3 regions of the Micromonospora sp. ZG13 genome follow, and region 2 is predicted to be linked to each of the others. Evidence: riboswitches for the same ligand, from Rfam matches in the RefSeq annotation. Region 2 holds a riboswitch; each other region holds the start of a gene.
What was found. Region 2 has a riboswitch for cobalamin ahead of AC5L34_RS16970 (ribonucleoside-diphosphate reductase subunit alpha). Riboswitches for the same ligand answer to the same signal wherever they lie in the genome.
Positions count from the first base shown of each region.

Region 1: it holds a riboswitch for cobalamin, as region 2 does, so the genes downstream of both, AC5L34_RS27780 (ABC transporter substrate-binding protein) here and AC5L34_RS16970 (ribonucleoside-diphosphate reductase subunit alpha) in region 2, are expected to answer to the same signal.
Region 3: it holds a riboswitch for cobalamin, as region 2 does, so the genes downstream of both, bluB (5,6-dimethylbenzimidazole synthase) here and AC5L34_RS16970 (ribonucleoside-diphosphate reductase subunit alpha) in region 2, are expected to answer to the same signal.

Region 1 is NZ_JCADBQ010000022.1:26,478-28,732, reverse strand. Features, by position in the region: gene AC5L34_RS27790 (ABC transporter ATP-binding protein) at 1-303, shown strand, start outside; gene AC5L34_RS27785 (ABC transporter ATP-binding protein) at 300-965, shown strand; cobalamin riboswitch at 1,046-1,226, shown strand; gene AC5L34_RS27780 (ABC transporter substrate-binding protein) at 1,256-2,255, shown strand, end outside.
Region 2 is NZ_JCADBQ010000007.1:94,590-96,844, reverse strand. Features, by position in the region: gene AC5L34_RS16970 (ribonucleoside-diphosphate reductase subunit alpha) at 1-1,314, opposite strand, end outside; cobalamin riboswitch at 1,533-1,747, opposite strand; gene AC5L34_RS16965 (ArsR/SmtB family transcription factor) at 2,121-2,255, shown strand, end outside.
Region 3 is NZ_JCADBQ010000002.1:320,691-322,945, forward strand. Features, by position in the region: gene AC5L34_RS05365 (Rieske (2Fe-2S) protein) at 1-337, opposite strand, end outside; gene bluB (5,6-dimethylbenzimidazole synthase) at 447-1,076, opposite strand; cobalamin riboswitch at 1,127-1,301, opposite strand; gene AC5L34_RS05375 (EamA family transporter) at 1,423-2,255, shown strand, end outside.

The DNA.
Region 1 (2,255 bases), on a different contig from region 2:
CGGGTCGCGGACACGGTCGCCGTCATGTACGCCAGCCGCATCGTGGAACGGCGGCCGACGGCCGAGTTGTTCGCGGCACCCGCCCACCCGTACACCGCAGGTCTGCTCGACGCCCTGCCCGAACGGGCCTTCCGGCCCGTCCCCGGCCACCCGCCGATGCTCACCGACCTGCCGCCCGGCTGCGCCTTCGCCCCGCGCTGCGGGCGCGCCACCGACGTCTGCCGCACCCCGCCCGCGCCCCCGGCGGGCGGACCGGGCAGAGTCGCCTGCCACCACCCGCTGACCCTCGGAGCGCCGGCATGACCAGCACCGCGCTCGCGGCCCACGGGGTCGCCGTCTCCTACGGCGGCCGGCGCGTCCTCGACGGCGTCGACCTGCGCGTCGCCCCCGGTGAGACGGTCGGGTTACGCGGGCCCTCGGGCAGCGGCAAGTCCACCCTCGCCCGGGTGCTCGCCCTGCTGCACGCCCCCGAGGCCGGGCACGTCACCCTCGACGGCCACCGGGTGGCGGGGGCCCGGCACCGGCTGCCCGCCGCCGTCCGTACGCGCGTCGCGATCCTGTTCCAGAGCCCCCGCGCGGCCACCGACCCCCGGCTGGGCCTCGCCGACATCATCGCCGAGCCGCTGCGGGCCACCGGCACCCCCGACGAGCAGGCGCGGGCCCGGGCGGCGGAGCTGGCCGACCTCGTCGGCCTCACGCCCGACCTGCTCGCCCGCCGCCCGCACGCGGTCAGCGACGGGCAGCTGCAACGCGCCTGCCTCGCCCGCGCGCTCGTGCACCGGCCCGACTACCTGCTCTGCGACGAGGCCACCGCCATGCTCGACGCCTCCACCCAGGCGCACCTCGCGGCCGTCATCACCGACTACCAGCGGCAGCACGCCGCCGGGGTCCTGCTCATCACCCACGACCCGGCGCTGATGGCCCGCTGGGCGACCCGCGTGGTCGACCTGCCGGCCGCTGCGTAGCCCCGTCCGCCCCGCCGACCGCCTTCGGCGCGACCGTCCCTGATGGTGTTCGTCACCGTGACTTCCGGGGCGGCCGGCGGCTAGGGTGACGCTGCCGTGGTGTTCGGGAAGCCGGTGGAAGACCGGTGCGGCCCTCGCCACTGTGATCGGGAAGTTCGCGGCCCTCGTCGTAAGAGGTCACTGGGCGTCACACGCCTGGGAAGGCCGGCCACGGACGCATTTCCCGTCAGCCAGGAGACCGGCCACGGCACTGCGATGACCCGTCCACGAGGTGTTGGAAGGCGGTCCCGATGCGCGTGCGCGCAGTGCGGTCCACCCTGTCCCGGCGCGTTGCCGCGCCCCTGTCCGTCCTCGTCGTCCTGCTCGGCGCCTGCGCCACCGACGACCCGGCCACGGCGCCCCCGCCGGCCGCCGCCCCGGTCACGCTGACCAACTGCGGTACGCCGGTCACCGTCGCCGCCCCGCCCGAGCGGGCGGTCACCCTGAACCAGCCCGCCACCGAGATCATGCTGGCCCTCGGCCTCGCCGACCGCATGGCCGGCACGGCGTACCTGGACGACGCGATCCTGCCCGAGCACGCCGCCGCGTACGCCGCCGTGCCGGTGCTGTCGGACAAATACCCGGCGCAGGAGAAGCTGCTGGAGGCGGCGCCCGACTTCGTCTACGCCTCGTTCCACAGTGCCTTCGGCGACGAGGGCGTCGGCGACCGCGCCGCGCTGGCGGGGCTCGGCATCGGCACGTACCTCTCGCCGGCCGGATGCCCGAAGCAGCACCGGCCGGCGAGGCTGACCGTCGAGGACGTGTTCGCCGAGATCCGGGACGTGGCGGCCGTCTTCGGGGTGCCGGAGCGGGCCGAGAAGCTCATCGCCGACCAGCGCTCCCGGATCGCCACGGCCGCCGCCCGGATCGGCGGCGCGCGGGACGTCTCCGTGCTCTGGTGGGACGCCGGCACCGACGCCCCGAGCGTCGGGGCCTGCTGCGGCGGCCCCAACATGATCATGTCGGCGGTCGGGGTGCGCAACGCGTTCGGCGACCTCACCGGCGGCTGGGCCGACACCAGTTGGGAGGCGGTCGTGGACCGCGATCCCCACGCGATCGTGCTGGTCGACGCGGGCTGGGACACGGCCGCCGCGAAGCGGACCTTCCTGGCCCGGCACCCCACCCTGAAGGACCTGCCCGCCGTGGCCGGGCGACGCTTCGTCGTCATCCCGTTCTCGTCCACCTCCGCCGGTGTACGCGTCGTGCTCGGCGTCGAGGCGCTCGCCGCGGGTGTGGCGCGGCTCCCCGCCG
Region 2 (2,255 bases):
CACCGCGGTCTCGCCGTCGCTGGACACCTCGATGATCTCGGTGCAGAGGTTGGACAGGTGCACCACGTTGCCCGCCTCGGCCGTCTGGTTGCACAGCCGGTTCGCGGCGTCCTTGAACGTCATCCACCCGTTGCCGGTCTGGGCGAGGGTGCGCATCATCCGCCCGTACAGCTCCCGCGCAGGGACCTGCCGCACGTAGCGGCCCTGCTCCTCGGCGGCCCGGTACGCCGCGTCGAACTCCTCCCCCCACAGGTCCGGCAGCTCCGGCACCACATCGGGGTCGAACAGCGACCACACGCCGTCGGCCTCCACCCGCCGCATGAACTCGTCGGGAATCCAGTTGGCCAGGTTCAGGTTGTGGGTGCGCCGGGCGTCCTCACCGGTGTTGTCGCGCAGCTGGAGGAACTCCTCGACGTCCGGGTGCCACGACTCCAGGTAGACGCAGGCCGCGCCCTTGCGCCGGCCGCCCTGGTTGACCGCCGCCACCGAGGCGTCGAGCGTCCGCAGCCACGGCACGATCCCGTTGGACTGCCCGTTGGTGCCCCTGATCAGCGCGCCCCGGGAACGGACCCGGGAGAAGGCGATGCCGATGCCGCCGGCGAACTTCGACAGGTTCGCCACCTGCGCGTACCGCTGGTAGATCGAGTCCAGCTCGTCGCGCGGGGAGTCGACCAGGTAGCAGGAGGACATCTGCGTGTGCCGGGTGCCGGAGTTGAACAGCGTCGGCGAACTCGGCAGGTACGCCAGGCTCGACATCAGCCGGTAGAACTCGACCGCCTCGTCCGGCGTCTGCGACAGGCCGCAGGCCACGCGCAGCAGCCAGTACTGCGGGGTCTCCAGCACCAGCCGGCTCGTCGGGTGGCGCAGCAGGTAGCGGTCGTAGACCGTACGCAGCCCGAAGTACTCGAACCGCAGGTCGCCGCGCGGGTCGACGGCGGCGTCGAGGACGCCGGCGTGGGCGGCGACGAACGCGGCGGTGTCGTCACCGATCAGTCCCTCGCCGTGGCCCCGGCGGATCGCCTCACTGAAGGAGCCGATGCCCTGCCGGCGGACCTCCTTGTCGACGTACCCGGCCAGCAGGCGGGCCGCCAGCCGCGAGTACTGCGGCTCCTCGCCGATCATCTCCGCGGCGGTCTGGATGGACAGCCGGTCCAGTTCGGCCGTCGTCGCCCCGTCGTACAGGCCGCTGATCGTCCGGGTCGCCACCCGCAGCGGGTCGACGTCGGCGAGGTCGTCGGCCCACCGCTCGACCGCCCGGACGATCCGGTTGACGTCGACCGCCTCGGTGCCGCCGTCGCGCTTGCGGACCCGCATCTGCGGTCGCCGCTGGCCTGCCACGGCCGCATCGTCGACCGCCGTGCCGGCGGCCGGAACAACCTCGGTGACTGTCACCACTCACTCCTCGCGAGCCTTGATCCCAGACGGATTTCCTGGGCACGCGGGGAGCGGACACCGACGACGACGCGCGCGAGCACGCGTCGAGATGGCGTCGGCCGTCCCACGCGGCCTCGGACCGCCACACACCCTGATGCGGGCGTACGGCGCACTGGCAGGTCTTCGGACTCGCGGGCGCGACCGGACTCGCCGGTCTCCTACTGGCCGTCGCTTCCCAGGCCGTTGACGGCCCAGTGCTGATGACGGCGGTCGTTCCCACTCACCGCTGCGGGGCAGTCCCGGATTCCCACCGGGTTCCCTCTTGCCTCGACCGCTCCGGATGAGCGGCCGAACCAGCTGCGCCGACACCATATATAGGGTTGGCCGCGTTGTCACACCCCACATGTCGGTGCCGGGCGTGTCGTCGGCGAGCCGGATGACGCCTGTCGATCGCACGCCGGATGCCCGCGTCGACGCACCGCCCACGGCACGCTGCGCCCGGCAACCAGCGGTGATCAGGACGCGTTGGACGTCCAGACCGCCGGATGAGGTCCACAGGGTCCTGATCACCAGGTGACGACCCACGCGGACGGGGCGCAGTGATGCGGGAGCGGCTTACGGACGCCGGTCGCGGCGCCGGCGGGGCCGCTGCCGGCGGCGGGGCCGCTCCCGTCGACGTCCGGCCCACGAGGCCAGCGCAGACCGAGCCGCCTCCGATCGTACATCGTCGGCTGTACTATCGGGGCGTGGAGACGTTGACGTACGGTCAGGTGCTGGCGCGCTTCGGTCACGCCCTGTCCGATCCGACCCGGGCGCGGCTGCTGCTGGCGCTACGCGACGGGCCGGGCTATCCCGCGGAGTTGGCCGAACTGCTGGGCACG
Region 3 (2,255 bases), on a different contig from region 2:
CGGCGTGCACCAGGCCGACCCGCCGCTGGTCGCGGGCCAGTGCCGCCCAGTCGTTGAGGCCGGCGACGGCGGCCGGGAGGGCGCTGACGGTGCCCACCGCGCAGAGCGTGGTGGCGGCCCGGCGCTGCCCCGGCATGAGGTCCAGCACCGCCGTGCTGATCCACGCCCCGACCGGCACCTGCACCATCGCCGGGTGCAGCGGATGGCCCAGCCACACGCCGTGCAGCAGGTCACGGACCCGCTGCGGTCGGAGGGTGGCCTGGACGGCGCGCTGCAACCGGTCGCCGACCCGGTCCAGACCGGATGCCTGTTCGATCTTCGTCAGGAGTGCTCGCACCCGTACCGACTTCCCGGCAGGAGCCGCCGCAAACCGGTCGGCGGTGACGGATCCGCAGCGGTACGTGAGGAGCGCCCCGCCGGCCCGTAACGGGACGCCCCCACCGAGGTCAGCGCTCCCGTGCCGCCCAGCGGTCGTGGTGGATCGCCTCGACCAGCGGGCGCTTCTGCCGCCAGCCGTGCCGGGCGAGGTCGGGTACCGCCTCGAAGTGGGTGACCGGCCCGAGGCAGAGCCACGCCACCGGCCGGATCCCGTCGGGGATGCCGAGCAGCTCGGCGAGCCAGGGCTCCCGGTAGAACGACACCCAGCCCACCCCGAGCCCCTCGGCGGTCGCGGCGAGCCAGAGGTTCTGGATGGCGAGGCAGGTCGAGTAGAGCCCGGTGTCGGCGATGGCGTGCCGGCCGAGCACGGCGGGGCCGCCCCGGGCCTGGTCGTGGGTGACCACCACCGACAGCGTCGACTCCAGGACACCGTCGATCTTGATGCGGGCGAACCGCTCGGCCGCCTCCCCGTCGAGCGTCGCGGCGAAGGCGTCCCGCTCGGTGTGCACGTGCTCGTGGAACCGGCGGCGCAGCTCCGGGTCGCGCACCACGACGAAGTCCCAGGGCTGCGAGTAGCCGACGCTCGGCGCGGCGTGCGCCGCCGCCAGCACCCGGTGCAGCGTCTCCTCGGGCACCGGCGCCCCGGTGAACTGGGCGCGTACGTCCCGACGGCGGTGGATGACGTCGTACAGATCCAAGGCAGGCTCCCGCTGCGCTCGGCCCACGCCACGCCGGACGCGGGCACCGGACGCGAGGCCGGTCTTCGGACTCCCGGATCGACGCCTGGCCGTCCGCCTTCCCGGCCCGGGCGGGCCAGTGGCTGCGCGTACGCGTGGACGGTGGCTCCCCGGTCACCGCGGCGGGCCCGTGCCGGATTCGCACCGGCTTCCCGATTCTCCCCGCTCGCGCGGGGCACCTCACATGATCGTGCCGTCGGCGATGCTAGCGCCGCCCGGCCCGCCCCGGTCCGGCGGGCGGCGCACTGCACCCGCAGCAGTGAAAATCCGGTCGCGGGCCGCACGCTCCGGTACCACTGTGGTCCGCGTGTACGCACTCTCCTCCCGCCCGCTGCCGGCCGGTCGACCGGCGACCCGACTGACGCTCGCGCTGGGGCAGCCCCGGGCCGTGCCGCCCCCGCTGCTGATGCTGCTCGGCATGCTCTCCACCCAGGTCGGCGCGGCCGTCGCCAAGCAGCTCTTCGGCAGCACCAGTGCGAGCGGCACCACCACGCTGCGGCTCGGCTTCGCCGCGCTCATCCTGCTCGTCCTTGCCCGGCCGGGGCTGCGCCTGGGCTGGTGTACCGCCGGTCTGGTCGCGGCGTTCGGGCTGGCCCTGGCGGTGATGAACCTCGCCTTCTACGCGGCCCTGGACCGGGTGCCGTTGGGCGTCGCGGTCACCATCGGCTTCGCCGGGCCGCTGCTGGTGTCGCTGGCCGCCAGCCGCCGGCTCGCCGACGTGGCATGGGCGGCGCTGGCCGGCGGCGGGGTGCTGCTGATCAGCGGGCTCGGCGGGACGGGGGTGGACCGGCTGGGGCTGCTGTGCTGCGTGGCCGTCGCGGTGGGCTGGGCCGGCTACGTGCTGCTCGGCAAGGCGGTCAGCGCCCGGGTGCCGGGCAGCCGGGGCCTCGCGCTGGGGATGGCCGTCGCCGCGCTGGCCGTGCTGCCGTTCGGGGTCGCCGGCAGCGGCACGGCCCTGCTCGACCCGTGGACCCTCGCGCTGGGCGCGGCGGTGGCGCTGCTGTCGTCGGTGCTGCCGTACTCGGCGGAGATGGCGGCGCTGCGCCGGATGCCGGCCCGCGTCTTCGCGATCCTGCTCAGCCTGGAGCCGGCGATCGGCGCGCTGGTCGGGCTGGTGCTGCTGGGCGAACTGCTGGCCTG